Regions from separate parts of the Tumebacillus lipolyticus genome, predicted to be linked through region 3. Evidence: riboswitches for the same ligand, from Rfam matches in the RefSeq annotation. Region 3 holds a riboswitch; each other region holds the start of a gene.
What was found. A riboswitch is a leader RNA that binds a small molecule or an ion and turns the genes downstream of it on or off. The one in region 3 is predicted to bind cobalamin.
Positions count from the first base shown of each region.

Region 1: linked by a shared signal. The riboswitch ahead of ACFSOY_RS08150 (ABC transporter substrate-binding protein) and the one ahead of cobJ (precorrin-3B C(17)-methyltransferase) in region 3 are both predicted to bind cobalamin.
Region 2: linked by a shared signal. The riboswitch ahead of ACFSOY_RS06025 (S-layer homology domain-containing protein) and the one ahead of cobJ (precorrin-3B C(17)-methyltransferase) in region 3 are both predicted to bind cobalamin.

Region 1 is NZ_JBHUIO010000005.1:592,438-602,415, reverse strand. Features, by position in the region: gene ACFSOY_RS08185 (WD40 repeat domain-containing protein) at 1-1,473, shown strand, start outside; gene ACFSOY_RS08180 (formylglycine-generating enzyme family protein) at 1,467-2,240, shown strand; gene ACFSOY_RS08175 (M24 family metallopeptidase) at 2,395-3,456, shown strand; gene ACFSOY_RS08170 (sigma-54 interaction domain-containing protein) at 3,446-5,041, opposite strand; gene eutH (ethanolamine utilization protein EutH) at 5,224-6,336, shown strand; gene ACFSOY_RS08160 (undecaprenyl-diphosphatase) at 6,612-7,190, shown strand; gene ACFSOY_RS08155 (hypothetical protein) at 7,415-7,588, shown strand; cobalamin riboswitch at 7,717-7,912, shown strand; gene ACFSOY_RS08150 (ABC transporter substrate-binding protein) at 8,079-9,083, shown strand; gene ACFSOY_RS08145 (FecCD family ABC transporter permease) at 9,080-9,978, shown strand, end outside.
Region 2 is NZ_JBHUIO010000005.1:157,232-167,209, reverse strand. Features, by position in the region: gene ACFSOY_RS06060 (metallophosphoesterase) at 1-368, opposite strand, end outside; gene ACFSOY_RS06055 (DUF402 domain-containing protein) at 481-996, shown strand; gene ACFSOY_RS06050 (hypothetical protein) at 1,061-1,501, shown strand; gene ACFSOY_RS06045 (hypothetical protein) at 1,598-2,128, shown strand; gene ACFSOY_RS06040 (DNA alkylation repair protein) at 2,402-3,256, shown strand; gene fabL (enoyl-[acyl-carrier-protein] reductase FabL) at 3,328-4,086, shown strand; gene ACFSOY_RS06030 (hypothetical protein) at 4,183-4,551, shown strand; cobalamin riboswitch at 4,587-4,789, shown strand; gene ACFSOY_RS06025 (S-layer homology domain-containing protein) at 4,943-6,250, shown strand; gene ACFSOY_RS06020 (DUF4430 domain-containing protein) at 6,322-7,536, shown strand; gene ACFSOY_RS06015 (energy-coupling factor transporter transmembrane component T) at 7,533-8,411, shown strand; gene ACFSOY_RS06010 (ABC transporter ATP-binding protein) at 8,412-9,978, shown strand, end outside.
Region 3 is NZ_JBHUIO010000011.1:395,631-405,608, reverse strand. Features, by position in the region: gene ACFSOY_RS18230 (protoglobin domain-containing protein) at 1-499, shown strand, start outside; gene ACFSOY_RS18225 (hypothetical protein) at 629-1,156, shown strand; gene ACFSOY_RS18220 (serine hydrolase domain-containing protein) at 1,279-2,322, shown strand; gene cobO (cob(I)yrinic acid a,c-diamide adenosyltransferase) at 2,486-3,031, shown strand; cobalamin riboswitch at 3,067-3,238, shown strand; gene cobT (nicotinate-nucleotide--dimethylbenzimidazole phosphoribosyltransferase) at 3,311-4,309, shown strand; cobalamin riboswitch at 4,345-4,523, shown strand; gene cobJ (precorrin-3B C(17)-methyltransferase) at 4,662-6,371, shown strand; gene ACFSOY_RS18200 (sirohydrochlorin chelatase) at 6,385-7,416, shown strand; gene cobK (precorrin-6A reductase) at 7,413-8,198, shown strand; gene ACFSOY_RS18190 (precorrin-8X methylmutase) at 8,188-8,841, shown strand; gene ACFSOY_RS18185 (cobalt-precorrin-5B (C(1))-methyltransferase) at 8,838-9,944, shown strand; gene cbiE (precorrin-6y C5,15-methyltransferase (decarboxylating) subunit CbiE) at 9,934-9,978, shown strand, end outside.

The sequences.
Region 1 (9,978 bases), on a different contig from region 3:
GTCGACGGCGATTCGAAGCTGATCTCCGTCTCGCGCGATCATCGCGCGCTGGTGTGGGATCTGCAGACGGGCCGCATCTTGACCGAGTTTCGCGGGCACAGCAAAGATGTGCTCTCCGTCTGGGCCTATCGAGATCGCGTGTTCACCACCGGAGATGATGGACGCTGTCTGGTCTGGAAGTGGGCGGACGGAACGCTCTGCGCGGAGATCGGACCGTTCGAGTACGAGCTGGATGCGGTCGGCGGTCATGGCGGTGTCGGGCTGTTTGCGATCGGTGGGGATGATGGGCGCGTCCTGATCTATCTCGCCGAGGAGCTGACGTTGCACACCACGCTGCAAGCGCACGAGCGCGGGGTCAAGCGGGTGGTCTTCTCCCCGAGCGGTCGCTGGTTGCTGACCGCAGGCTATGACCACCGGATCAAGATCTGGGACGTGAAGACGGGCAAGCTGGCCAAAGAATTGCCCGCCTTTCGCTACCAGTGGGAGCGGACGCTTGCTTGGACGCCAGATGAGCAGCAGGTGTTGAGCGGCAGTTTTGGCAACGTGTACGCGGAGTGGGACGTGGAGCAGGAGCGCTTGCTCAGCGTCGGACGCGAATTGGCCAGCCCTTCGATCAACGACATCGCGATCGGCCCTGATCTGATCCTCACCGCCTCTGATGACGGAAAGTTCCGCATCCAAGGCGTGGCGGTGAATGCGGAGGGCGGAGTTTTGACCAACGGGGTGGCGATCTCCGAAGATGGCCGCTTTGCGCTCTGGGGCGACCATGCGGGCAACGTCTCGCTGGTGGATGTGCAGCAAGGCGTTGTCGCCTGCGCGGTCGAGACGGGCACAGGGCCGATCAACACGATCTTCTACGACGCGATGCAGCATGCGTTCTATGTCGGAACCTACGGGGGAGCTGTGCACCGCTTCGACCTGGCGACGCGCTCGTTCGGTCAGAGTTGGCAGGCGCACCAAGGGGCGGTCAAAGCGCTAGCGGTGAACGATCAACATGTGGTCACCTGCTCGTCTGACGGTTCGATTCACGCGTATGACCGCACCGATCCGACAAGGCGAACCGAATTTTTCGGACCGACGGCGATCGTCAACGATATCAGCTTGCATCCGAACGGACGACAGCTCGTCACAGTCGGTCGCGACAAGGTGGTCAGGCTCTACGAGATCGATTCGCAAAAAATTGTGGCACAGCACCTCACGCATCGCTATTCGGTCAAGTCGGTCGCCATCGCGCTGGATGGCACGATCTATGCGGGCGACTATTGGGGCTATGTCAGCATCTGGCACCCCGATCGCGAGGAGCAGCCGCTGGTGGTGCGCGTCGGACAAAACGGCATCAGCGCGCTGCGCGCAGCTGGCGATCAAGTATACGCATCTTCCTATGATGGCTGCGTGTACACGGTGAGCAAAGAGGGGATCGTGCAAGAGGCGCTGCGGCTGTTCAACCAGTCGGAGGAGGGTGTGGAATGCTGATCGATTTTCAATGGATCACCATTCCGGCAGGAGCTGCTCGCGTCGGCAGCACGCTGGACGAGGTGGAGCGTGCGGTTGCCGATTGGGCAGATCACCTGCTGGAAGAGGCGTACGAAACGGAATTTCGCAGCTGGTTGCTCAAAGAGACGCCGCAGCATTTGGTACAGCTCGCCTCGTTTGCGATCTCCGACACGCCGATCACCAACCGGATGTATGCGCAGTTTGTCGAGCAGACAGGCGCGAAGCGTCCAGAAAGTTTGACAAGGGCGCAAGTGGAGAGCGAGATAGATCATCCGGTCTGGGGTGTCAGCTTGGAGGACGCTCGCCAGTTTTGCCGATGGTTGAGCGATCGGTTGGGCTGCTCGATCTCATTGCCGACCGAAGCGCAATGGGAGCGAGCGGCGCGCGGGGATACGGGGAGAGAATATCCGTGGGGAGACGGTTGGTCGAAAGAGCGGTGCAACTCGATCGAAGCGAAGGTCGAGAACACGACGCCGGTGCGCCGCTATGAGGAGGGGCGCTCCCTGTTCGGCCTGTATGACATGGGCGGGAATGTGGAGGAGTGGGTCGACTCGCCCTATCAGGTCTACCCGGGCGGACAGGTGGTCGTGGACGATCTCTACGAGGCGCTCGGCCCCGACTATCCGATTCTAAAAGGCGGATCGTTCGCCCGAGGCGGCGATCTCTGCCGCGTGGCCAGAAGGCACGGCCCTTTTCCTGAGCCTGTCTTTCGCTTCACCGGGTTTCGCGTCGTGCGGGAGGTGTAATGCCGGGTCGCATCGAAGTTTCGCAGAGAGAGAAGCGCTGTTGAAGATCGCCCTCCTCCTGCATCCTGACCTGTGCACGTCTTGCGATCAGCTGAGGTTGGCATGATATTTGCTTCTACTCTCTCGTGTAACTTCACATAGGGGGTCGTATCAGATGCAAACACTAACCGAACTGAGAGCAAGCTTTCAAGAATGGAACATCGATGGACTGCTGATCACCGGCGCGCAAAACCGCCGTTACGTCACCGAGTTCACCGGAACGTTTGGGGTGGTGCTCATCTCGAACCGCGAGGCGAAGCTGATCACCGATTTCCGCTATGCGGAACAGGCGGCCGCACAGGTGACCGGATTTGAGATCGTCCAATACAAAGGCAGCATCCAAGAGGAAGTGGCTCGCCAAGCGGAACAGATGGGCATCTCCCAGCTCGGCTATGAAGAGGCGCACCTGACCTGCTTGGGGTATCGCCAGTATGCAGAGCAGGTGAAGGCGGCGACTGTGCCGACGAAAGGCGTGGTGGAAGCGCTGCGGCTGATCAAGTCGGAAGCGGAGATCAAGTCGATCAAGACGGCTGCCCAGATCGCCGACAACGCCTTCACGCACATCTTAGGGTTTATCCGCCCTGGCGTGACGGAGCGGGAAGTTTCGAACGAGCTGGAATTTTTCATGAGAAAACAAGGGGCGACATCATCCGCTTTTGACATCATCGTCGCCTCTGGCGTTCGCGGCGCTCTGCCGCACGGTGTGGCGAGCGAGAAGAAGATCGAACAGGGCGAGATGGTCACGCTCGACTTTGGCGCGCTCTACCAAGGATACCGCTCCGACATCACCCGCACGGTGGCGGTCGGCGAGCCGAACGAAAAGTTGAAAGGGATCTACCAGATCGTGCTGGAAGCGCTTCATCGCTGCACCGACGGCCTGAAGCCGGGGATCACCTCCCGCGAGGCAGATTCGCTGGCGAGAGAGTGGATCACCCAGGCGGGATATGGCGATCGCTTCGAGCATGGCACCGGACATGGGGTCGGCTTGGATATCCACGAAGACCCGTTCCTGTCGCAAAAGACGGACGTTTTGCTGCAAACTGGCATGGTGATCACCGTCGAACCGGGCATCTACCTGCCGCAGTTCGGCGGAGTGCGGATCGAAGACGATGTGCTGATCACAGCGGACGGCCATGAAGTGCTCACGCAGTCGGCGCGAGAGCTGATCATCTTGTAGCATCGGGTGCGGAGAGGGAGAGCAGGCCGAGGCGGTTGAGCTTGTTGTACAGCGTGGCTCGCGAGATGCCGAGGCGCTCGGCGGTCGCCGCCTTGTTGCCGCCTGCCGCCAGCAGTGCTTCTGCCAGAACCTGTCGCTCGTACGCTTCGAGCAGATCGGCTAACCGCTGCGGTGGCTCCTGCTCCTGCTCCAAGGGGCGCGCTGCTGGGAAAAACGGCAGGTCTTCGCGCTTGATCACCCCGTCAGTCGAAAGCACGACCAAGCGCTCCATCGTGTTGCGGAGCTCTCTGATGTTGCCCGGCCACTCATACTGCATCAGGTCTTGCAGGACCGTGTGGGGCAGCCCTTTGATCTCGCGCTGATGCAGCAGGCCGAACTCGTGCAGGAAGTAGTGAGCAAGCTCCAGCAGGTCCTCTTTTCGCGAGCGAAGGGGCGGCACGTTGACCGAGACGACGTTTAAGCGGTAGTAGAGATCTTCGCGAAACTGGCCGCTGCGCACCATCGCTTCTAAGTCGCGGTTGGTGGCGGCGATCAGGCGAAAGTCTGCCTGCAACAGCTTGGTGCCGCCGACCGGATAGTACGTTTTCTCCTGCAGCACGCGCAGCAGTTTCACCTGCATCTCCAGCGGCAGTTCCCCCACTTCATCCAGGAAAAGGGTACCGCCCTGCGCTAACTCGATCTTGCCTTTTTTTCCTTTTAGATCGGCGCCTGAAAAGGCGCCTTTTTCATATCCGAACAGCTCGCTTTCAAACAGCGAAGGGGGGATCGCCCCGCAGTTGATCGGGATGAACGGCGCGTCCGCCCCTTCGCGCAGCTGATGGAGCGCTTTGGCGAACAGCTCTTTGCCAACACCGCTCTCGCCGAGGATCAGCGCGGTCGCCTTCGTCGTGCTGATCTTGGTGATCATCTCGATCGTGTGCTGGATGGTGGGACTTTTGCCTTTGATCGGTGAAAAGGGATCGACAGACGGCCGCCATTTGGCGATCTCTTTTTCCAGATGGTGCACTTTGGTCACCGCTTGGAACAGCTCTTGATTGAGGCGAACTTGGCTGGTCACGTCCGTCTCGGAGACGACAGCGCCGATGATCTCCCCGTCGAGCACGACCGGCTTGCTGTTGATCAGGACGAAAAGGTCAGATCTGGCTTGGTGAAAATGGTGATACAGCGATTCGCCCGACCGCAGTGTCTCCATGCAGCGGAGCATTTCTCGTGAAAAGAAATCGTCGATCGGATGGCCGAGGATCTGCTCTTTGGGAATGGAGAAGATCTGTTCGGCGCCGGCCGTCCAGACGGCGGTGCGCCCTTCCTCATCGACGGCGGTGATCGAAGCGTCGACCGTCTGGATCAGCGTCTCGAAGAACGCTTCCAGGCGTCGATACGCCTGATGAATCGCCAGCAGCGCATCGCCCGCATCGAGCGACCCGACGATCTCTCCCTGTTTGTTTTCGACGGCAAGCCTGCCCGCCGCTGCCAGACGGGGCAACACGTCAGCCAAAAGCAGATCTTCACGTATGGCGGACGAGCTGTCGGACAGATCGCCCTTTGGCGTCACGAGCGCTGACACGCTCGGCAGTTTTTGTTTCATCAGGATCGCCACCTTTCTGTGTTACACATCTACGTGTCTAATAAATTGGACACTCATTCGATCTATATGTCAAAAATATTATACACGAAACGGCACAACTTCCGCTCTACCGACTGGCACAATTCTTGCTTTCATACAAATGAAGAAGAAAGTTGCGCTCGACGAGCGGTGGGGGTCGTGACATGGATTCATTGATCGTAAAAGTGATGGTCGTCTTTCTGATCATCGGTGCTGTCGACAAACTGCTCGGCAATCGGTTTGGCTATGGGCAGCGATTTGAGGACGGATTTCGGGCGATGGGGCCGCTGGTGATCTCGATGGCGGGGCTGTTGTCGCTCTCGCCCGTGTTGGCCAACCTGATCGCTCCGGTCGCCGCGCCATTGCTTGCGCTGATCGGCGCCGACCCGTCTGTTGCAGCCGCGTCTGTGCTGGCGATCGACATGGGCGGATATCCGCTCGCGGTCGAGCTGGCGCAGCATCCGGATGCGGGACAGTTTTCTGGCGTTCTGTTGGGCACGATGATGGGGGCAACCCTGTCGTTTACCATTCCGGTGGCGCTCGGCATCTTGCGGCGCGAAGACCGCGAGCCGCTCGCCACCGGCATTTTGATCGGGCTATCCACGATCCCGATCGGCTGTCTGATCGGCGGTGTTGTGGCTGGGTTTGCCTGGAAGATGATGTTGCTCAACCTGGTGCCCGTCACCCTGTTCGCCGCCCTGATCGTGTTCGGACTGTGGAAGCGACCTGCGAAGATGGTCGCATGCTTCCTCGTGTTTGGGCGGATCATCGAGATCGTCGCGCTGATCGGTCTCGTGCTCGCCATCTTGTCCGCGCTGCTCGGCATCGAGCTGATCGATGGCCTGAAGCCGCTGTCGGAGGGGTTGCTGCTGGCCGGACAGATCGCCGTGATCCTCGCCGGAGCCTTTCCGCTGGTTCATTTCCTGACGACTGTGTTCCGCAAGCCGCTGCTGCTGATCGGCTCACGACTGGGGATCGGGGAGACGTCGACCGCAGGGCTGATCACATCGCTGGCGAACTGTCTGCCGATGTTTGCGATGTTGCACGCGATGGATCGCCGGGGCAAGATCTTAAACATCTCCTTTGCGGTCAGCGGTGCGTTCGTCTTCGGCGGGCAGTTTGCCTTTGTCGCCGGCGTCAGTCCAGAGATGCTGGTGCCGATGATCGCTGGGAAGCTGGGTGGAGGCGTCGCAGCGCTGCTGGTCGCGATGTGGTTTTTGCGCGGCATGCGCGAAGGGGAACAAGAAGGCGAAAAAGAGGGAGGGAAGAGCACATAGCCTGTGCTCTTTCTTTTTTCAGTTTTGCTGCAAATCAGCAAGCGATTCGAAATCGGCAGAACGATCGGGCGTTTACAAATTATTTACAAAAGGCTGGACAATCGATTGATCGGAGGGATAAAATGGACGGACTGAAGTTTCAGAGCGCGTGTTACAATTGGGCGTGCGCCCCGATGGGCACGTGCTGTTTCGTTCTCGGACCGAACTTTCCTTAGAATGATGTGTCATTTTTCTTTCGAATGATGTGTCATTAGTAGTAGAGGGGGAAAATACTGATGAACTATGACCTTTTTCAAACGATCAACAACTGGTCAGGCCACTACAAGTGGCTCGATGAAACGATGATCTTTTTCAGTGACAAAGCGCTGCTCTTATATGCGATCGGCTTGGCCTTGCTCTGGATTGCATCCTCTTCCGCGGGAAAGCGGATTGCCTTGTTTGCAGGTATCACCGGGGGCGTCGGCCTGTTGCTGAACTTCCTGATCAGCCTTGTGTATTTTGAACCGCGCCCCTTTATTTCGCACAGTGTCAATCTGTTGATTCCGCACGCAGCAGATGCGTCATTTCCAAGCGACCATACGACGGGAGCGTTCTGCATCGCCTTGGCGATCTTCTTGCGCAATCAAAAGATCGGCACCCCATTTTTGCTGCTCGCGATCGCGACCGGCTTCTCCCGTATTTTTGTCGGCCACCATTACCCGGGGGATGTCTTGGCATCGGTGATCGTCGGCTTGGTGACCAGCCTGATCATTCTCAGGATTCAGCATAAGCTGGAACCGATCTTCAAAGGAACTCTCTACCTGTACGAAAAAGGTACGGCACGATTTGGTGGTTCGCAAACAAGAAAGTCATGACCAACGGTCATGACTTTTTTGTTTCGGCCGCCCTCGCCAGAAATTGGGCTGCTGCCGTTCAAGACTTTGAATCGAGAGCGCTCAATTTCCTACGCGACATCTAGGCTGTCAGTATGCTGGAAAATCGCGAGAGAAAGAACGTCGCTGCCTCCCCCCTTTTGGCGAATAAACGGCAGTCCAGATGGGCAGGCTAGAGGTAAAACGCGCATGGGAGGTAGCAGATCATGGAAGTGACGATGGGTGCTGATGAAGTGATCGCTCGTATCCAACAGATGGCAAGCTCTGGGGAGCCGACCAGCAAAAAGAAGGTCAAACAAACCGATCCTGAGCTGATGCGAAGTGCGCTTTACTATTATCCCAGCTGGGAACATGCACTGAAAAATGCGGAACAGCAGTGAGGGCATCACCTCACGATCGAATTTAGAAAAAAGCGTGCGATCATCGCATGCTTTTTCTTTTTGTTTAGAATCAATCCAAAAAAGGATTTCCCTTTCGGAACGCGAATAAGCAATACCGAACCAACAATTACATAGGACGGCGATGAGGTGCCTTCGCAGACGAACAGCGAAGGGTAACAGGGAATCGGGTGCCAATCCCGAGCGGTCACGCCACTGTAACCGAGGAGTTTTCTTTCTATGATGCCACTCGATCGAACGATCGGGGAAGGCGAAAGAACGCGATGATCCGGAAGCCAGGAGACCTACCTCATCTGCTACACCAGAAGTCCTTCGATGAAAAGGAGAGGTGTTCACATGGAACGACAAGGAATCAATTCTTTGCGATCGTTTGCCTGCTTATGCACGTGACCCCAACCTTTTTGGTTGGCGTCACGTGCTTTTTTACTGTATGGGAATCGGATTCTATCACTCAGGTCAGGAGTTGAAAGAGATGATGACAAGAAAACTCACCAACTGGAAGCGGGCCGCCTTGAGCCTGCTCGCGCTACCGCTTTTGCTCGTCGGATGCGGCAATGATTCGCAGACGAAGGGCGGTGCGACCCCGCCGGCTGCCCAAGCGGACTATCAGCAGGTCACGCTTTCGACGGGCGGTCACACGATCACGATCAACGAAGCGCCCAAGCGCGCCGTCAGCCTCAACCAGCACACCACGGAGATCATGCTCGCGCTCGGTCTGGAAGATCGGATGGTGGGCACGGCGTACATGGACGATAAAATTTTGCCAGAATATGAGGCCAAGTATGCGAAGATCCCCGTGCTGGCCGATCAATATCCCTCGCTGGAAGTGCTGCTCGGTGCGAACCCCGACTTCGTCTATGGGCGCAAGAGCGCGTTTTCAGACAAGGCGCTCGGCTCGGTCAAAAGCCTTGGGGAAAAGGGCATCAACGGGTATGTCGCCAGAGGCACGGAAGTCTCCGGCGTGATCCCGACGATGGATGTCGTGTATGAGGACATCTTGAACCTCGGCAAGATCTTTGACATCAAAGATCGCTCCGAACAGCTTGTCGACAAGCTCAAACAGGGGATCGCCGACACGCAGAAAAAAGTGGGCGATGTGAAAAAACCGCTGCGCGTGGCCGTGTATGACGCGGGCGATACGGCGATGTTTACGGCATCGAAAACGCTGCAGACCCATCTGATCGAGCTTGCGGGCGGCAAGAACGTGTTTGACGATCTGGACAAGAGCTGGACAGAGGTGAGCTGGGAAGAGGTGGTCAAGCGCGACCCGGAAGTCTTCGTGATCAACGAGTATGACAAACCGTCCGCTGCGGAGAAGATCGCCTCGCTGAAAAAGCACCCCGCGCTGCAAGATGTGTCGGCGATCAAAAACGATCGCTTCGTGATCTTGCCGCTGTCAGACGCGTTTGAAGGCGTTCGCAACGTGCGTGCGGTCGAAACGCTGGCCAAAGGATTCTATCCGGACCGCTTTCAATGATGAAAAGGTGGCGTTCGTTCTACCTGCTGCTGATCATCCTGACAGGGCTTTTCATCGCGTCGATCACCGTTGCGGTCATGCTCGGCCCCGTCCCGATCCGGCCGGAGACGGTGTGGCGCATCGCCTTGTCCCACCTGCCGCTGTTCGGTGACTCGTTCGTCGTCGACTGGAGCAGAGGGCAGGAGAACATCGTCTGGGAGGTGCGCTTTCCGCGGGTGATGCTTGCGGCGGTGGTCGGCGCGGGCCTGTCGGTGGTCGGCGTCGCCATCCAAGCGCTGGTTCGCAATTCGCTGGCCGATCCGTACATCCTCGGCGTCTCCTCTGGCGCATCGGTCGGCGCCACCTCGGTGATCCTGTTTGGGACGTTCTCCTTCTTGGGTCAATGGGCGCTGTCCGCATCGGCGTTCCTCGGGGCGCTGGTCGCGGTGGTGGTCGTCGTCCTGCTGGCACAGGTCGGCGGCAGGTTATCGCCGGTGCGCCTGCTGCTCGCCGGCATCGCGGTGTCTGCCGTGTTCTCCGCGCTGACCAGCCTGATCGTGTTCATGGCGAAAAACGAAGCGGGCATCCGCAACGCGCTGTTTTGGCTGATGGGCAGCTTCGCGGGCGCCAAATGGGAACAGCTGCTGATCCCCGCGCTCGTCGTCGCGATCGCGATGATCTTGCTGCTGGTGCGATCCTCTTCGCTCAACGCGCTGCTGATGGGGGAGGAGACGGCCAACACGCTTGGGGTCAACGTCAGGTCGTTTCGATTGTTTCTACTGGTGCTCTCCTCGCTGGTGACCGGGGTGGTGGTTGCGGTGTGCGGCGCGATCGGTTTTGTCGGGCTGATGATGCCACACATCGTCAGGCTGTTGGTCGGCTCTGATCATCGCCGCGTCCTGCCGATCTCCGCACT
Region 2 (9,978 bases), on a different contig from region 3:
TCGCCAAGATAGTGGTCGTGATTGCCCCAGACCAGCCAAACGCCATGCGCCGGCTTGGTTGCGACGATCGCGTCGAGATATTCCATAAATTTGTTCAGATTCTTATAGTTATCCAGGTAGTCGCCTGTCATCACGATCAGGTCCGGTCGGGCGTCCTCGATGAAGCTTGTCAGACGGGAGGGCGTGATCGACTGGCGCTCCATGTGCAGATCGGAAAGCTGCACGATGCGCAGTTCGGAAAAGCCCCCGTCTTTCTGCAGGGTCATCTCGACTTCACGGACGACCGGGCGAAACGTGTTCCAGTATGCGTAGGAGACAAATAAAGCCAGTGCGGCGAGTACAGCCACAATCATCAACATGAACAACATCGAGATTCACCTTCCTTCACCAAAGTTTTTTCGTTCATGTTATGTCAACAAGGACTAAGTCTAACACGGATGCGCACCGGAATCGACCTACAAATGTTGGAGGGGGAGCCTGATGAAACAAGTTTGGATGCAAAGCTATAAACATGATGGACGGGAGCACCGCAAGTGGGTCAAGCTCTATGAGGTGCCGGGCGAGCGGGGAATCCTCTGGATCGATCCGGATACCCCGGTGATCGAGGCGGACGGCTCCACCTGGTCGAGCCCGTTCCCGGTCATCTACTGGGTTCATCCTGAGAAGTGGTTTAATGTTGCGATCCTCTGCAAGGAGACGGGGACCGGGTATTATTGCAACATCGCGTCTCCGATCGATTATGACAGCGAGCACAAGCTGTACCGATTTATCGACTACGATGTCGATCTGATCGCCAACGAAGATGGTGTATACGAAGTGGTCGATGAGGAAGAGCTGACCGAACATGCGCATGCGATGAAATACCCGCAGGAGATCCTGCACAAGATCGCCGAGGCGACCGCTGAGCTGATCGCCCTCTTCGAAGCGCAGGAGGGGCCGTTCGACCCGGAGGCGCGCGAGAGATGGACACAAGCCTTTCTCGATGCCACAACTTGACGCATGACAACCTCCCTCTTCACAAACACTAGCTATGAACGCAAGCTAGGAAGAGGTGAGCCAAATGGAAGCTGACAACAAACGGGTGATCGTCGCGTCGTTTTCGAGCTATCAGTCTGCGCACGACACCATGCAGAAACTGCACGCAGCTGGACTGAACGATTTTAGCGTCCTCTATCTGCAAAATCAGGGCGATCAGAACGCCGACGGGGTCGAAGGTTTCTATCCGTCGATCACGCCGAACATTCAGAGCGTGATCGACGCGCCTGTCGAAGGGGAGATCGAAGTCCCACAGCTGAATGTTCTGCCCGGCTATGCGAACCAGCGCACGCAGGTGGCGGTGAAAGATCGCCTCCAGTCGTACGGTGTCCCAGAGGCGACAGTCGCGCAGTGCGCCAGCCAGATTCAAAGCGGCAAGACGCTCGCCGTCATTCGGGACAGCGAGCGAATGGACAATATCGCCCAGCTGCTCAAGTCCGAATCCGAATATGTGCAACTGGTCTGATCGCTCTGACGAAAAAGTCTGCCGCTGGCAGGCTTTTTTCGTATTACAATGTTTTGAACGACAATGGGTATCCTACAGGCGAAAGGAGTGGTATGCATGAAGCTTGCAAAAACGATTTTCGCCACCATGATCATCGGAGCGCTCACGCTGACAGGCAGCGGAGGCGCGCTGGCAGATTCGAATGCGAACAATGTCCATCAGCCCGCCGAGCATGGCGGTCATCAACACAAACAGTTGACAGATGAGCACAAGCAGGCGCTTCTCGATGCTGGTGTCGATCTCAAGCAACTGAAAGCGATGCATGATCAAATTCGCACCCAGATGGAAAACATCCACGCGCACAGCAAAGACTTGCATCAGAAGATGGAAGCTGCGAAAGACCAGAAACTGCAGCAACAGGTCAAGGAGGATCTGAAGCAGTACCATGCGCTGATGGGCCGGCTCAAGGAGAGCAAGCAGCAGTATCGAGATTTGCGCCAGGAGCTGCGAGCGGCAGCCGAAGCGAAGGACAGCAAGAAGATCAAAGCGACTTTCGCCAAGCTCCAGACCAACCAGCAAGACATCTTGAAACTGTTGCAAGCGGCAGATCAGGAGCTCCAGCAAGAGCTGAAAAAGCTGAAAGCATAAGCCTGCCGTCTCGATCGTGCGCTGTCACCACGATCGGGGGCACACCGTTTGCCAGCAGTGACCGCAAGCTGACGTCTGAGGAGATCGGACGTCAGCTTGTTTGCTGTTCTGCTCGATGTTCTGCCGTTTGATATAAGCAGGTAGTTCATTCGCTTTTGAGCTGTTCCCTAAACTCCGCTATGATGGGGAGAGCATGTTTTCGCTGAAAGGTGATCTTGAACAGTTCGGGCAGCCGTTCAACAGGACGCCTTTCAGGTGAGAGAGAGGAGGCGAATGGAAATCGAAAGCGCGATTGTCGAGGATTGGGTACTAAATCGAAAGGGCGCGCGAAAAGCTTCTGACATTCCAGCAGAGGTGGCGGAGCTCCTGCTGGCTGGCAGGATTGAGAGCGTAAATCTGACCGAATGGCTTGCGGTTGATCATGCGATTCTGCTTCAGCATACCCTTCCGGCGCTCGGGTTGGGAGAAGCTGTCAGCACGGTGCAATCGGAGCTGGAGCGAGCGAAAGGGCAGGGAATTATGAAGCTGCTTCCTCTCATCGGGAAGAAGCTGTTCGAACTGCTAGCCGATCTGGAGGAGGATCGAAGGGGGACGCTTTTTCATGCGCTGTCCAGCCATCGCTCAGACAGCGTTCGCTGTTGGGCAGCCTATGTGGTCGGCGTGAACGACAGCTTGTCGATCGAAGAAAAGCTAGCTCAGATCAAACCGTTTGCTGCCGACCCGCATTTCGGTGTCAGAGAGATCGCTTGGATGGCGGTCAGGGGATCGATCACACAGTCGCTTGAAGGCTCGATTCACCTTTTCCAAGCATGGGTGGTCGACAGCGATGAAAACATCAGAAGGTTTGCGATCGAATCGACGCGACCGCGTGGGGTGTGGAGCAAGCACATCGACGAGCTGAAGCAAAATCCGGCTCGGGCCTTGCAGTTGCTCGATCGTGTCAAAGCGGATCGCTCCAAGTACGTTCAAGATTCGGTGGGAAACTGGTTGAACGATGCGAGCAAATCGAACCCGGGCTGGGTGCTTCAAGTTTGTCAAGAATGGCTGGAAGCAACTGATTCGAAAGCGACGAAGCGCATCGTGACAAAAGCGAAGCGGACGATCGAAAAAAAGCGGGCCGCCAACTGATCGCTACCACCTCGAACAACCTTATGCTATACTTACTCCTACTACCAGCTACTAATGGAGGGGACCTCATCATGACCACACTCACAGGAAAAACAGCGCTGATCACCGGCGGATCTCGCGGCATCGGCAAATCGATCGCGCTCAAGCTCGCATCGGAAGGCGCAGACATCGTGATCAACTTCTTCCGCAACCGCAAACCTGCGGAAGAGACGCAAAAGCTGATCGAGATCATGGGGCGGAAATGTCACATCGTCAAAGCGAACGTCGGCGACCTCGACAAGATCGACCAGCTGTTCGAAGAGATCAAGGAGACGATGGGCGGGCTTGATATTCTGGTCTCCAACGCCGCGTCTGGCGTGCAGCTTCCGGCGATGGAAGTGGAGGAGAAGCACTGGGATTGGACGCTGAACATCAACGCGAAGGCGCTGCTGTTCCTCGCACAGCGGGCCGTTCCGCTGATGGAGCAGCGTGGGGGCGGTGCGATCGTCTCGATCTCTTCGCTCGGCAGTCGCTTCGCCTTGAAAAATTACACCTGTGTCGGCACTTCGAAAGCGGCGCTCGAATCGCTCACGCGCTATCTCGGAGCAGAGCTTGCTCATAAGAACATCATCGTCAACGCGGTGTCGGGAGCGGCTGTCGACACAGACGCGCTGACGCACTTTCCGAACCGCGAGGAGATGATCAACGACGCGATCAGCCGCACGCCTGCTGGCCGCATGGTCACGCCGGAGGACATCGCCGATGCGGTGCACTTCCTCTGCACCGAACAGGCGAAGATGATCGTCGGGCAGACGCTGATCATCGACGGGGGATACTCGCTGATCAACTAGGGCGGAAACGCGCTTGCCGCAGGGAGGATTTGACCTCCGTTTCCCGCTCCGCTAAGATGAGAGCAAGATTGCACTCCAACTTGAGGTGAACAAGAGATGCTTAACGAAGCAATTTTTCGCTCGAACGAATTTATGGTGATCCAAGCGGCTGTCGCAGCTGCCAACTTTGCGGTCGGCGCCTTCAGCCTTGAGCTGAAGGGCATGCGGGCGCTCGGCAACACCGTCATGGCCGAGAAGCTGGAAGCTGCTGTCAACAAGGCGAAGGCGGACAGACAGTTTGCCGCCTCGCTGTTCGACACTCATCTGCAAGGCGAGTTCAACTCGGAAGCAGATTTTAAAAAGGTGCTCGACATGGTGCACAACTACAACTCGCTGATCGACCATTCGCTGATCAACTCCCGGGCGGCATTTCTTCCGCTCGGCGCCGTTCCGGAGATGCGGAAGGATCGCTTCGAAGAGCAGTAGAGACGAGCACAGGAAAGACCAGCCCGCTGTCGGCTGGTCTTTTTGCTTGTCCAAGCCAAAGCGAAATGATAAACTACCACTGAGACTGGAAGAGTAGGGAAAGTGGTGCAAATCCACTGCAGCCCCCGCTACTGTATACGGTGACGCGCTCACAGATGCCATTGTCCGTTCGGATGAGAAGGTGTGAGCTGGCGGCAGACCCGTGAGTCAGGAAACCTTCTTCCAATCGCAGTCCTACGTGCTTTCGGAGGGAAGGTACAGGAACCAGGTCATCTTGCAGCTTGGCGTCATCAAAAGATCCTGATTCTAAGAGCCTTCAACTCCTGACCATGCGGCAGGAGTTTTTTTACGAGATCCGTTTTCCAAATGATTCCTGAGAGGAGAATGACTAATGGCTAAGCGCATCACAAAGATTTCTGCTGGCGTCCTGCTGGCGACCTCCCTGCTCATTCCGCAGACGGGAGCTGTGCTGGCAGCAGATGATAGCCTGACGACCGTCAAGGTCCGGGTGGCCGGATTAAACGGCATGCATGAGGAGAAGGTGTTAAACGTCGGCTCCGCTTCGTTCACCAACACGGTCGGTGAAACGATCACGATGCAGAAGCCGACCGCGATGGGCGCGCTGATGAAACTGCTCAGCGAGCAGAAGCTCACCTATGAGGCGAAGACGGTTTCCTTCGGCTCCTACATCTCCAAGATCGGCACGCTGGGAGAAAAAGATCTCAACGCGAATGCCGGCTGGTCGGTCTGGGTCAACGGGAAAGCGCCGGACATCTCTGCTGATGCATCGGAGATCCACGATGGCGATGAGGTGGTCTGGGGCTATTATGACTACACGCAGACGCTCTTCCCGCAAGTCAGCTTCTCGACGACCACGCCTGCTGTCGGCGAATCGTTCACCGTCAAGGTGACGGCGGAGCAGACCACCTATGATGAGGAATGGAATCCGACCGTCACCACCGTCGACGTAGAGGGTGCGGCCGTTCAGAAGGCGGGCACAGCGGAGACGCTTTGGCAGACGGGCGCAGACGGTGTCGCCACGCTCAAGGCAGATCAGCCGGGACTGCTCCAGCTGGAGATCGACAAAGTCGATCAGCAGACGGGCGTTCCGCAATTGATTCGTACCGGTCGCCTCAACCTGCTCGTCGGCAACCCGAACGCCTCTTTCACCGACCTGCAAGGCGTTGACTGGGCGAACGAATCGATCCTTGCGCTCGCGAAAAAGGGGATCGTCATCGGCTCGGGCAACGGAGAGTTTCAACCGAAGCGTCCGGTCACCCGCGGCGAGCTGACCAAGATTTTGGCGCTGTCCAGCGGTGACCTGAACTTGGGCGGCCCCGCTTCTTTCCGCGATGTGAACCAAAACGCGTACCAGACGTTCATTGAGACGGTCGTTCGCAAAGGGTACATGAGCGGGGACAAGGAAGGCACCTTCCGTCCGAGCGCAGGTCTGACTCGCGAAGAGCTGGCCGTCGTGCTCGTTCGCTTCGCCGGGATCGAACCGACCTCGAACATGCAGGAGCTGAGCTTCCAGGATCGGGGAGATGTCAGCAGCTGGGCGCGTCCGTTCGTCAGAGCGGCCGTCGAGTTTGGCCTGATGAGCGGCGATGCGGAAGGAACGTTCCGCCCGCATGCGACCGCTTCGCGAGCTGAAGTTTCGACTGCGATCGTGAATGTCATGAACGGAACGAATAAATAGTACGCTGTACGGGAGAGGCTCTGTGAAGAGCCTCCCCCTCTTTTTACCATTGAACAGGAGGAAAGTGCGCCATGAAGCTCACCTCACAGCTTGGACTTTTTCTTGCGCTCGCCTTGATGATCACCGGATGTGGCAGCCAAAGCGAGTCGAGCAAACAGCAGGAAGGGAATTTGCCGGAGCAGGTCGTCGTCCAGCTCCCCGAGCAAGAGCAGCCTGAAAAGGAAGCGGAACAAAAAGACCAAGAGCAGCAGCAGGCGGAAGATACAAAACCGAACGAGCAAGCCGGGGCGGCTGCCGGCAACAATACCCCGCCGGCCAAGAGCGACAAGCCTGACGCTTCGAAAGGCTCGAATGCGAGCAAGCCGGCGAACGGTGGTTCGACCGCACCGCAGCAGCCATCACCTGGCAAAAAGCAGCCGGCGGGCAACTTGCAGATGCTCGTCACCCACAATTTTGGCGCCGTTTCCGAGTTTAACCGCTCGGTCAGCTACTACGGCGGCGAGTCGGTGATGGATGTGATGCGCCAACATCTCGAAATCGAGACGGCGTACGGCGGCAGCTTCGTCAACAGCATCAACGGAGTCAAGTCTGGCTACACCGATAAGTCGATCTTCACGCGGAAAAAACGGGACTGGTTTTACTACGTGAACGGGGTGGTCTCAAGCGTGGGGGCGGACGCATATGCGGCGAAAAACTCGGCCAGCGTCTGGTGGGATTACCATGACTGGTCGGGCAGCGGATCGAACACGCCAGCGGTCGTCGCCTCTTACCCGCATCCGTTCACGAGCGGATATGAAGGCGCGCGACCGGGGACTGTCATCTACTACAGCGACGGCCATGCTGATGATGCGGATCGCTTGGCATCCGCCTTGCGCGGACAAGGCGCGCAGGGCGTGAGCACCGCGTCGTATCGCAACCAGACCTTGATCGAAAACACGACCAACGTGATCCTGCTCGGCCTCTGGTCGGAGCTGGAAGACCACTCTTCCGTACAGGACGTGATGAGCAGCCCAACGCGCACCGGCATCTATGCAAAAGTGAAGGATGGAGCGGTGCAAATGCTCGACTATACAGGGGATGAGAGCGGCAAAGCCGGGCAGGCGATGGTCGTCGCGACCGGAACGGGCAATGGCGATACCACGCCGACCTGGCTGTTGATCGGCGTGAACGACGCGGCGCTCGACGAAGCGGTCAATACGATGACCAGCGGAGGAAGCAAGCTGCGCGGCAAGGTGGGCATCGTGCTGAGCGGCAGCACAGCGGTCGGCATTCCGGTCGCACCATGAGGCGCTTCGAACGGCTGCATGCGCTGACGCTCGCCATCTATCCGCTGCTGTTGATGATGATGGCGCTGCTCACCGGGCACCCGCTCTATCTGCTCGCCCTGTTCGGCGTCACGATCTGCGCGCTGCTGACGAGCGGAGGGGCGAGAACTTTTTTGAAAACGATGCGCTACGCTTGGCCCTTGCTGCTGATCATCCTCGCGCTCAACGTGCTGATCTCCAAAGACGGTGCGACGATCCTGTTCGACGGACCGCGAATTCCCGTCTTGGGGGCGCTGCGCATCACCCTGGAGGCGATCCTGTTCGGCATCGTCATGGTGCTGCGCCTGCTCGTCGTGCTCGGCGCGGGCAATCTCTATCTCGCCTGGCTGTCTCCAGACCGCGCGCTCGGGCTGATGGCAAAATGGGCGGGCAGATCGGCGGTCGTCGCCATGCTGACCGCTCGCCTGATCCCCTACCTGACCGAACAGGCGAAGAGCGTGGGCGAAGTGATGCAGAGCAGAGGGGTGCGCTTTCAGGAAGGTTCAACCCGCGAGCGGATCAAAAAGCACAGCCTGATGCTCAACGTCCTGCTGATCTCTTCGCTCGAAGGGTCGTGGCAGGTTGCCGAATCGATGGAGGCGCGCGGTTTCGGGTCGCGCCACCGCAGCTCCTATACGCGGGAGCGCTGGCGGCGGCTCGACCTGCTGATCTGGGCGGGGATGCTCGCAGCGCTCGCGCTGATGATCGCGCTGCTGTCGATCGGCGCGGCCAGCTTCGATTTTTACCCCCGCCTCTCGCCGATGCTCGCAGCTGGCGGTTGGACGTCTGGAGGGGCGCTCCTGCTCGCCCTCTTGCTCATCCTCCCACCTGTGCTCGTGAAAAGGAGAACCGATTAGATGGCAGCTCTCGAACTACAACTGACCGACCTGACCTATACCTATCCGGATGCGCAGTCACCCGCGCTCGACCAGCTGACATGGGCGGTGCGGCGTGGCGAATTCGTCGTGCTCGCCGGGCGCTCCGGCTGCGGCAAATCGACGTTGCTGCGCGCGATGAACGGGCTGGTGCCCGAGTTTTATGGCGGGACGATCGCCGGGAGTGCGCGCTTTCGCAACGCCTTGCTGAGCGACTTTGCGGAGCGAAAGATCGCACGCCATATCGGCATGGTCTTTCAAGATCCGGAAAAGCAGCTCGTGATGAGCGAGGTGGAGCGCGAGATCGCCTTTGGGCTGGAGAACTTGCAAGTTCCGCAGGCGGAGATGAGACGCCGAGTGGCAGAGGTGATGGCCTTTTTCGACCTGACCGATCTGCGGCGGCAGAAGACGGCAGATCTCTCCGGCGGCGAAAAGCAAAAGGTGGCGATCGCCTCGGTGATGGCGCTTCAGCCTGATGTGCTGCTGCTCGACGAGCCGACCTCGCAGCTCGATCCGGGCACAGCTCAGGAGATCTTAGACCTGATCAAGCGGCTGAACGAAGAGCTCGGCCTGACTGTCATCCTCGTCGAACAGCGCTTGGATCGCGTGCTGCATCTGGCAGACCGCGTGACCGCGATGGATGGGGGGCGCATCGAGTATGATGGCGACCCAGCCGGGTTTGCCACCTATGCGGCAGAGTGCCGGCCGGAGCTGTTGCCGCCCGTCACCCGCCTGTTCGTGGCGGCAGAGCTGCCGGAGCGCCCGCTGACCGTCAAAGCGGCGCGGCAGATCGTCGCCGAACAGCTTCGACCGGAAGAGCCGGCCTTCGCAGTGGAGCGCAAGAGCAGCCTGTTCGCTCGGCTGCGCGACCGGTGGGGGCAGAAGCGAGCGGAGGAGCAAGCCGCACTGCGGGCGCTTGGCGTCTCCTTCGCCTATCCGGGCGAAGATGAGGTGTTAAAAGAGCTCACCCTGCAGATCGATCGCGGGACGATCACGACGATCCTCGGGGCGAATGGAGCGGGGAAGAGCACGTTGCTTCGCCATTTTATCGCGCTGCTCAAGCCGAGCGCAGGAGCGGTGGAGGTCGAGGGGCGAGCGACCGCATCGCTCGATCCGGCAGATCTCGCAGGCACTGTGGGCTATCTCTCGCAAAATCCGAGCGACTATCTCTTCCATGACACGCTGTGGCAGGAGTGCCAATTCTCGCGCGAGATGGTCGGGCTGCCGACAGAGGGGGAGGCGGCGGAGCGCGAGATCTCGGCCGTGCTGGACAGCCTCGGGCTGCTGGGACACAAAGACCGCAACCCTCGCGATCTGAGCGGTGGGGAGCGTCAGCGCGCCGCCTTGGCAGCTGTGCTGGTGCAGCATCCGAAACTCCTGTTGCTCGACGAGCCGACGCGCGGGTTGGATGCCGGGCAGAAGGACAACCTCGGACGCTATCTGCGCGACTACGTGCAGCGCGGGGGCACCGTCGTGCTGATCACGCACGATGTGGAGTTCGCCGCCGAACATGCGCATTTCGCCGTGCTGATCGACGATGGGGCGGTGG
Region 3 (9,978 bases):
GATCGCAGAGATGGAGCAGACGGTACAGAACTTGAGCGTTTCGGCCAAACAGATCCAGAATGTCGTGAAGCTGGTGCAAGATATTGCGAATCAGACCTCTTTGCTGGCACTGAACTCATCGATCGAAGCGGCGCGGGCCGGCGTTCATGGCAGAGGGTTTCAAGTGGTTGCCCAAGAGGTGCAGAAGCTGTCCGACCAGACGAAGTCGTCCGCTCAGCAGATCGCCGAGCTGGCCACTCGCTCCAACGAGTATACTTCCGAAGTGTTCGATTCGCTCAAACAGGTCAAATCGATGGTCGACTGTGGGCAGGAGGAGTTTGCGCACACCAGCGCATCCTTCGACAGCATCGTTCATTCGATGGAAGGCTCTTTGCTGGAAGTGCAACGCATCGAGTCGCAGATTCGCGACCTGGTCGCGGTGATTGAAGACATCGGCTCTGCGTCCTCGAAGGTGGCCGCATCGGCCGAAACATTAAACGAAGCGGCAAAGGAAGCGTAAGCAGCTGCAGCTGATCGGGGAGTTTCCCGAGCAAGCGCTGCCTGCTTGTCCTATTGGATGAATTTTCCCATTTCACCAGAATATTATGGTATTCTTACTGTATCTTGATGTAGTGCGAGGTGGGGCAGGATGGAGAGAAAGTGGATAGGCGGTACTCTGATCGCGCTCGGCTTGCTGTTTTTAATCGGTCAGGCTGGGCTGCTCGACAATTGGATCACACCAGGCGAGATGATCGCTCTGTTTTGGCCGACGCTGTTCGTGATACCGCTCGGCATCGCCTTTCATCTGGGATTCTTTTTTGGCGGACGACATCTTGCAGGGCTGTTGGTGCCCGGCGGCATCCTGCTCGGCACAGGGGTTGTCAGCCAGTTTGCGACCTTGTTTGACGGCTGGAGCTACATGTGGCCAGGGTACTTGGCCTCGGTGGCGCTCGGCCTGTTCGAACTCTACCTGTTTGGGATTCGCCAGCCGGCTTTGCTGATCCCTGTCGGCATTCTCGGCGGGCTGTCGGTGATCTTTTTTGCCATCTTCGGACTGGGTCAGATCGGATCGCTTGGGCGCTATGCGCTGGCAGGGTTGCTGATCGCTTTCGGTGTGCTGGTCTTGTCGCGCGGCGAAGGGAAGGGCAGGGTCAAGCGGATCAAAGATCTTTCATAGCAAATGGGGAGAAGCCTGGGCGATGTCGCTTTGGCTTCTTTTTTGATCCTTTTGTCAAGGAGGGGAAGTGGCGCGAAACGGGGAAGGAGTAGCGCGAAGAGAGAGCAAAGGAGCGATGCGTTTTGGTACAGTCAGCAGTTGGAGAGCCGTTTGGCGAACTGATCCGCTATGTGGAGGAGATCAACAGGAAAAACGGCGGAAGCGGGTCGGCGCTGCTCGTCGTTCATCAGGGGCGGATCGCGGTGGAGCGATACGCTGGGTTTCATTCGCATGCAGCGGGGGCGCGGGCGGTTGGAGCCGATTCGCAATTTAATATCGCCTCTGCGCGCAAGAGCTATATCGGTTTTGCTGTCGCCTGGGCTCTGGATGCGGGGAAGATCGCAAGCCTCGACGATCCGGTCAGCCGCTATCTGCCTGAGCTCGACCGAGCGCTGCTCGACGGGACGACGATCCGCCACCTGCTGACCCACACGCACGGTTTGCACGAAGATGCGAGCGGACGCCTGTATCGCGAGTTTCCAGCGGGCAGCGGATGGGCCTACCGCGGCGTGAACATCGTCATGCTCACCCAGATCGTGCGGCGCACGACCGGCAAGTCGGTGGCGAGCATCTTGGCGGAGCAAGTGTTTCGTCCGCTCGGATTCACCGAGACCGGGTGGCGCACCGAAGCTTCGGAGCGGATGGTGTCGGTGATCTTGGATGCGCCGGAGCGGACGGAGCTGATCCTTGGCGAAAACGGGGACGGAGATGGCGACCAGCGCAACCTGTTCGTCTCCGCTCGCGAGTTTGCCAGATGGGGATCTTTGCATCTGACGCAGGGCAAGGTGGATGGCAGACAGGTGGTTCCGGCGGAGATTTTTCAGCTGGTGTCGCAGGTGCAAAGCCCGCCGATGACCGATCCAGATCTGCCGCCGATGGGCTTTCTCTGGTATGTGCAGGATCATCCGGCGAAGCGAAGCGAGATCGGCAGCAGCGTGCCAAAAGGTGCGTTTCAGATCCTCGGCGTCACCGGCCCGCTGGTGCTGGTCGTGCCCGAGGCGGAGCTGGTCGTCGTCCGCATGTGCAACAAGCGCTATAACTACAGCGGGCCGGATGGCGATTATCTGCATTACCTGCGCGAGTTTGGCGACAAGGTGATGAGCTGTTTGGAAAAGGTTCCTTCGTAGCGTTCTAAGATCTCTGATCGTTCGGGTCGGGGAAGAACTTGCTCGGTTTCGCGCGGTTCGTCCATGTTTTGTTGCGGGCGTGCAGGGGTGTGTCCTTGACAACTGCGGTGGCAACCTGTTCCAATAGGGGAAGCGTTTTGCGCGTGGAGAGGGAGGCTGAAAGATGGAAAGAAGCAAACGTCAGGGCATGATGCTGGTCTACACGGGAGACGGAAAAGGCAAGACGACGGCGGCGATGGGGCTGTGCGTGCGCGCGGTGGGCCGCGGCTATAAAGTGTTGATCCTGCAGTTTATCAAATCGCCGGAGCGCACCTATGGCGAGCAGATCGCCTTGGAAAAGCTGGGCGTTGAGATCCGCCAGCTCGGCATCGGCTTCACCTGGACGAAGACGCCGGAGGAGCATCGGGCGGCGCTCGCCAACGCATGGGCGGAAGCGAAGCGCTGTGTGCTGGAGGGCGACTATGATCTGGTCATTTTGGATGAGCTGAACAACGCCTTGTCGATCGAGCGCTTTCCGGTCGCCGACGTGCTGCCGCTCGCCGATGTGCTGGAGGTCATTCGCAACCGCCCACGCCATCTGCACCTGCTGATCACCGGTCGCAACGCCAAGCAGGAAGTGATTGAGCTGGCCGACCTCGTCACGGAGATGAACCCGCTCAAACATTATTACGACGAGGGGATTCCGGCCGTCTTCGGAATTGAGTATTGATTTTCTGCGTCGCTTGCCGTACGCTGTTTTGTAGAATTTCATGCAACGCGACAGGTGCCCGCCTCGCGGGAGAATAGGGAAGCAAATGCGCGGGCCCACCGCTGTATCCGGGGACCCTCTGCGACCACTGGACGATCTGTCTGGGAAGGGCGGGGAAGATGGGGATGATCCGGGAGCCAGAAGACCTGCCTGTCGAGGTGACATGTTTCGTTTGGATTTGGAAAGTCCAAGCCTCTTTAGGCTTGGGCTTTTATTTTTTTTCTGAAGGGATGAGCGCAGATGATGCAAGCAGCGAGAGAGCGTTGGGACTTTTTGACCAAACCGCCGGGGAGCCTCGGCAAGCTGGAGGAGATCGGTATCAGGCTCGCCGGGATTCAAGGGACGGTGTTCCCCAAGCTTGAACAGCGCGCCGTCGTGGTGATGTGCGGCGACCACGGTGTGACAGCAGAGGGGGTCAGCGCCTTTCCGCAAGAGGTGACCGGACTGATGATCCAAAATTTCGTAAACGGAAAAGCGGCGGTCAACGTCTTGGCGCGCCAGGTGGGCTGTGCGGTGCATGTGGTCGATGTGGGCAGCCGCGTCGAGGGAGAGCTCCCCGGCGTGCGCTCGAAGAAGGTGCGCGCCGGCACCGCCAATTTTGCTCAAGGGCCTGCGATGACGCCCGAGGAGGCGCAGCGGGCGATCGCCGTCGGGATCGAGATGGTCGAAGAACTGCATCAGCAGGGCGTGCAGGCGGTGGCGCTCGGCGAGATGGGAATCGGCAACACGACGCCGAGCGCGGCGCTGGCGGCGGTGCTGACCGGACGACCGCTGGCGGAGCTGGTCGGTCGCGGCACCGGGATCGATGATGAGAAGGTGTTGCACAAGACGCGGGTCATCGAGCAGGCGCTGGCGGTCAATCGGCCGAATGCGCTCGATCCGCTCGACGTGCTGGCCAAGGTGGGGGGCTTAGAGATCGCAGGTTTGGTCGGCGTGGTGCTCGGCGCCTATCAGCGCAAGATGGTGGTCGTTGTCGATGGCGTGATCGCCGCAGCGGCGGCGCTGGTCGCCTGTCGGATGGAGAGCGGCGCGCAGGAGGTGCTGTTCGCCTCGCATCTGTCCCAAGAGCCGGCGCATCGAGTGCTGTTGCAGGAGATGGGATTGGAGCCGATCCTGATGCTCGACATGCGACTGGGCGAAGGGACGGGCGCGGTGCTGGCCTTGCCGATCTTGGAAGCATCCTGCCGCCTGGTGGCGGAGATGGCGACCTTTGCCGATTTGGGACTCGACAATACCTGAGTTTTCCCCTATACTTTGAATCGTTCGACGAAAAGTGAATAGGGTAACGTTCAGGTGCTCGCAAGAGCTTAATAGGGAATCCGGTGCAAGTCCGGTACGGTCCCGCCACTGTGAATGGGTAATTTCCTCTAACACGCCACTGTTTTTTTAGATGGGAAGGCAGAGGAAGTGATGATCCATGAGTCAGGAGACCTGCCTGCTATGTTTTCCATACCTTCTTACGGGGATATAAGAAGGATGGTTTCAGGTGTGTCATGGACTGCATTATTGAGGTTTTACACCATGAAAACATATGACGCCTTCCTTCGGGAAGGCGTCTTTTTCTATGTGCAAATGATGGGAGATGAGTGCGATGCGTGGGAAGCTGTTGATCGTTGGCTTCGGGCCAGGTAGTTTTCAGCACATTACAGATCGTGCGCGAGCAGCGATTCAGGAAGCGGATGTGATCATCGGGTACAACACCTATGTGGATCTGATTCGCGGCCTGCTGACCGATCAGGAGATCGTGCGCACCGGGATGACCGAAGAGGTGAGCCGGGCGATCGAAGCGGTGCGCCAAGCGGAGATGGGCAAAAAGGTGGCGGTGATCTCCTCCGGCGATGCGGGCGTGTACGGCATGGCCGGTCTGGTCTACGAAGTGCTGGTGCAAAAGGGCTGGCGGGAAGCGGATGGCGTGGAGGTGGAAGTGATCCCCGGAATCTCGGCGATCAACTCCTGCGCGTCCTTGCTCGGGGCGCCGGTGATGCACGATGCCTGCACGATCTCGCTGAGCGACCATCTGACTCCTTGGGAGCTGATCGCGCGCCGCGTCGAGGCGGCGGGGATGGGAGACTTTATCGTCGCCCTCTACAACCCGCGCTCCGGCAAGCGCACGCGCCAGATCGTCGAGACGCAACAGATCCTGCTCAAATACCGCTCGCCCGACACTCCGGTCGGGTTGGTGAAGAGCGCGTACCGAGATCGCCAGTCGGTGGTGCTGACCACGCTCGGCGAGATGCTCGATCATGATATCGGCATGCTGACGACGGTGATCATCGGCAATTCGTCCACCTTCGTCTACGATGGCAAGATGATCACTCCCCGCGGCTACCAGCGCAAATACACGCTGGACAAAGCGGAACAGCCGATCCGCGCTAACGAGCGCCTGAAAGAGGAGCATGAGCCGTGGGCGCTGCACGGCGGCCTCTCCGAGCGCCAGATGGCAGCGGCGCAAGCGGTAGCCGAAGTGCCGCAGTCGCCAGCCGCCGAGCGGAATGTGGAGGCGGAGCGCACGATCGGGCAAGGGGCGATGGTGCAGCCGGATACTTCGCGCGCCTTGGACTACGCGATGCAGGCGGTCAGCATGCTGGCAGCGCGAGGCGTTGTCGAGGGGGAGCCGATGCAGCAGCAGGTGATCAACCCGTATGATGCGATGCCTGCCATCCTGGAGATCGCCGTATCTCCCGGCGTCGGCAACAAGAAGCTGACGCCGCAGCAGCTGGCGGCGATGATCGAGGTGGCCGGAGCGGAAGGCGAGATCGAGTACACGCCCAACCATTACGTCCTTTTGCGCGTGATGACCAAGGAGCCGCAGGCGATCGCCGCCCAGCTGGAACGGGCAGGGCTGCTCGTACAGCCGATCGGCGATGTGGTGCAAGTCAAAGCGTGCGATTTTTGCAATGGGGAGAAATCGCAGTCGATTCCGCAGGCGGATGAGATCGCGGAGCGCTTCGCCGGCCTTGCGATGCCGAAAGAGCTCAAGATCGGGTTTGCCGGCTGTGCGATGGCCTGTTACGGCTCGGTGCACGAAGACATTGCAGTCATCTATCGCCGCGGCAAATTTGACCTCTTCCTCGGCGGCAAGACGATCGGGCGCAACGCGCATGCGGCCCAGCCGGTCGCAGAGGGCATCCCAGCGGAGGAGTTGGTCGAAGAGGTCGCCCGCGTCCTTTCGATCTACAAAGAACAGGGGTATCCGGACGAGCGCTTCCACAAGTTTTTCAAGCGCGTGGGCACCGTCGCAGGCTATCAACACAATGAACATGTACCCGCTGTAACTGTCGATACGGTTTGCGGAGACTAGGAGGAACATGCTGATGAAACATGCGATTTTGCTGGTTGGACACGGAAGCCGCGATCCGGAGGGCAACGAGCAGTTGCTCGCGTTTGCCAAACGGGTCGAAGCGAAGCTCGGCGGAGAGTTCCCGATCATCGAGACCTGTTTTCTCGAATTTGCCCGCCCGACGATTCCCCAAGGCATCGACACCTGTGTGGCGCGCGGGGCGGAAGCGGTGACGCTGGTCCCGGTGATTCTGTTCGGTGCGGGACATTCCAAGCTGCACATCCCGCATGAGATCGACGAAGCGAAAGAGCGTCATCCGAGCGTGCACTTTTCCTACGGCAAGCCGATCGGCGTGCATCAGAAGACGCTGGACATCCTGAGCTCCCGTCTGGAAGAGGCCGGTTTCGACCTTGCAGCGACGGAGCGCAATGAGGATGCGGTGCTGATCGTCGGACGGGGCAGCTCCGATCCGGATGCGAACAGCGACCTGTGCAAGATCACCCGCCTGCTGTTTGAAAAAATTCCGGCTGGCATCGTGGAGACCTGCTACATCGGCGTGACGGAGCCCGATTTTGCCAAAGGTGTCGAGCGCTGTGTGAAGCTTGGCGCCAAACGGATTTTCATCCTGCCCTATTTCCTCTTCACCGGAATTTTGATCAAGCGGATGGAGGCGATGACGGAGGAGTTTTCCAAACAATATCCGGAGATTCCGCTGGTGCTGGCCGACTATTTCGGCTTCCACGACAATCTGGTGACGATCCTGCACGATCGCGCGGTCGAAGCGGCCCGAGGAGAGAGCAAGATGAACTGCGATCTCTGCAAATACCGCCTCGATGCGATGGCAGATCATCATCACCACCACCATCACGACGATGACCATCACCACCATCATGGTCACGACCACCATGACCACGATCATCACCATCATGATCATGAGCATGACCATCATAGTCACGAGCAAGGTCATCATGATCACGATCACCACCATCATGCTCATGAGCATGGCACAGACGAGCATAAGCATGATCATGAGCACCAGCACGATCACAAGGGGGTGGGCAAATGATCCTTCACCTCGCAGGCACCGGCGATGCGCGGGCGCTCGCCGTGCAACTGGTGGCGGCGGGCCACTCGCTGACCGCATCGGTCGTCACCGACTCGGCTGCCAACTCGCTGCGCGAGGCGGGCGTCCCCGTTCGCATCGGGCGGATGACAGCGGACGAGATGGTCGCCTACATTCGGGAAAACAGCATCTCGCTGGTCGTCGATGCGGCGCACCCTTTCGCGGAGGAAGCGCATAAAAACGCGATCGCCGCGAGCCGAGAATGCGGCGTTCCCTACGTCCGCTTCGAGCGCGAATCGCTCGCCTTCGAACAGAACCCGCGCCTGCATCTGGTCGACGACTATGCGGCGGCAGCAGAGAAGGCGGCCGAGCTGAAAGGCAATGTCATGCTGACCACCGGCAGCAAAACGCTGCAGATCTTCACCAAAAGGCTGCTCGGGGAGGAAGGCGTCACCTTGACCGCACGGATGCTCCCGCGCCTTGACAACATGGAGAAATGCGCGGAGCTCGGCGTCGAGCAAAAGCAGATCATCGCGATGCAAGGCCCTTTTTCCAAGGAGCTCAACGTTGCGCTCTATCGTCAATATAAAACGGATGTGGTGATCACCAAGGAGAGCGGACAGCAGGGTTCGGTCGATGAGAAGGTGGAGGCTGCGCTCGAACTGGGCTTGCAGGTGATCCTGATCGGCCGTCCGAAGCTCGAATACGGCATGATGTTCCGCGATTTTGACCAGATCATCGCACATGTGGATGCACTCAAGGAGGAGAAGACAGATGGACTTTAAGACCGAATTTGTTCCGATGACCGTTCAACCGCAAGAGATCGAAAGCATGAGCTTTGACATCATCACGGAGGAGCTTGGCGAGCACAATTTTGCGGAGGAGCAGTACCCGGTCGTGCAGCGCGTGATCCACGCGTCGGCCGACTTTGATCTCGGCAGAAGCCTCGTCTTCCACCGCGATGCCGTTCGCGCCGGAATCGAAGCGATCCGCGCCGGCAAGACGATCTACGCCGATGTGCAGATGGTGCAGGTCGGCATCTCCAAACCGCGCCTCGCCAAGTATGGCGGCGACGTCAAAGTGTACATCTCCGATCCTGATGTGGCGGCCGAGGCGAAGGCGGCCAACCTCACCCGCGCGATCATGGCCACCCGCAAAGCGGTTCGCGAACAGCCGGACGGCATCTTCGTCATCGGCAACGCGCCGACCGCGCTGCTTGAGCTGATCCGACTGATCAAGACGGGAGAAGCGAAGCCCTCGCTGATCATCGGCATGCCGGTCGGCTTCGTCTCGGCCGCCGAGTCGAAAGAAGAGCTGGCCAAACTGATCGACGGCGACGTGCCGTTCATCACCAACATCGGTCGCAAAGGCGGCAGTCCCGTCTCGGTCGCTGCGGTGAACGCGCTGTCGCTGATGGCGGAGCGATGAGCGAGGCGGAAGCGAAGCCGATGCGCCACGGGTACACCACCGGGGCGTGTGCGACCGCAGCCACCAAAGCGGCGCTGATCGCCCTGATCACCGGACAGGAGGTGGAGCAGGTCGAACTGCTCCTTCCGATCGGCGAGACGGCGAGCTTCAAGATTGAAGATCTGAAAGTGGTCGGGGAGCGCGCCAGCTGCGGCGTGATCAAAGATGCGGGCGATGACCCTGATGCCACGCACCAAGCGCTGATCTGCGCCGCAGTCTGCTGGCTTGAGCCGGACAGCGAAGTGAGCGTCGAGATCGATGGCGGCGTCGGCGTCGGCCGCGTGACCAAGCCCGGCCTTCCGGTCGAAGTCGGACAAGCGGCGATCAACCCGGTGCCGCGCCGGATGATCCGCCAGGTGGTCAGTGCCTTGCAGACCGAGTACGGTGTCAACCGCGGCGTGCGCGTCGTCATCTCCGTCCCCGATGGAGAAGAGATCGCCAAGAAGACGCTGAACGGCAGGCTCGGCATCGTCGGCGGCATCTCGATCCTCGGAACGAAGGGCATCGTCGTTCCCTTCTCCACCGCCGCCTACCAAGCGTCGGTGGTGCAGGCGATCAAGGTCGCCCGGGCGAACGGCTGTGAGCATCTGGTGTTGACCACAGGCGGCTCCAGCGAAAAATATGCGATGAAGATCTATTCGGAGCTGCCCGAGGAAGCGTTTATCCAGATGGGCGATTTTGTCGGGTTCTCGCTGCGCCACTGCAAGCGGCAGGGAGCTCGGCAGGTTTCGTTGGTCGGCATGATGGGTAAATTTTCCAAAGTCGCCCAGGGCGTGATGATGGTTCATTCCAAATCGGCCCCGGTCGATTTTCATTTTCTTGCCGACATCGCGGAAGAGTGCGGCGCTACGCCGGAGATGCTGGAGGAGATTCGCGGCGCCAACACGGCCGCTCAGGTCGGAGACATCATGCACCAGGCGGGCCTCGACACTTTTTTTGAAAAGCTGGGCCACCACGCCAGCCGCCATTCGCTCGATGAGATGGGCGGCGGGCTGTGGGTGGAGACGGTGCTTACGACGATGAAAGGCGAACTGTTAGGGAGGGCACACATCGATGAACGGTAACATTCATGTGATCGGCATCGGCGATGACGGAGCG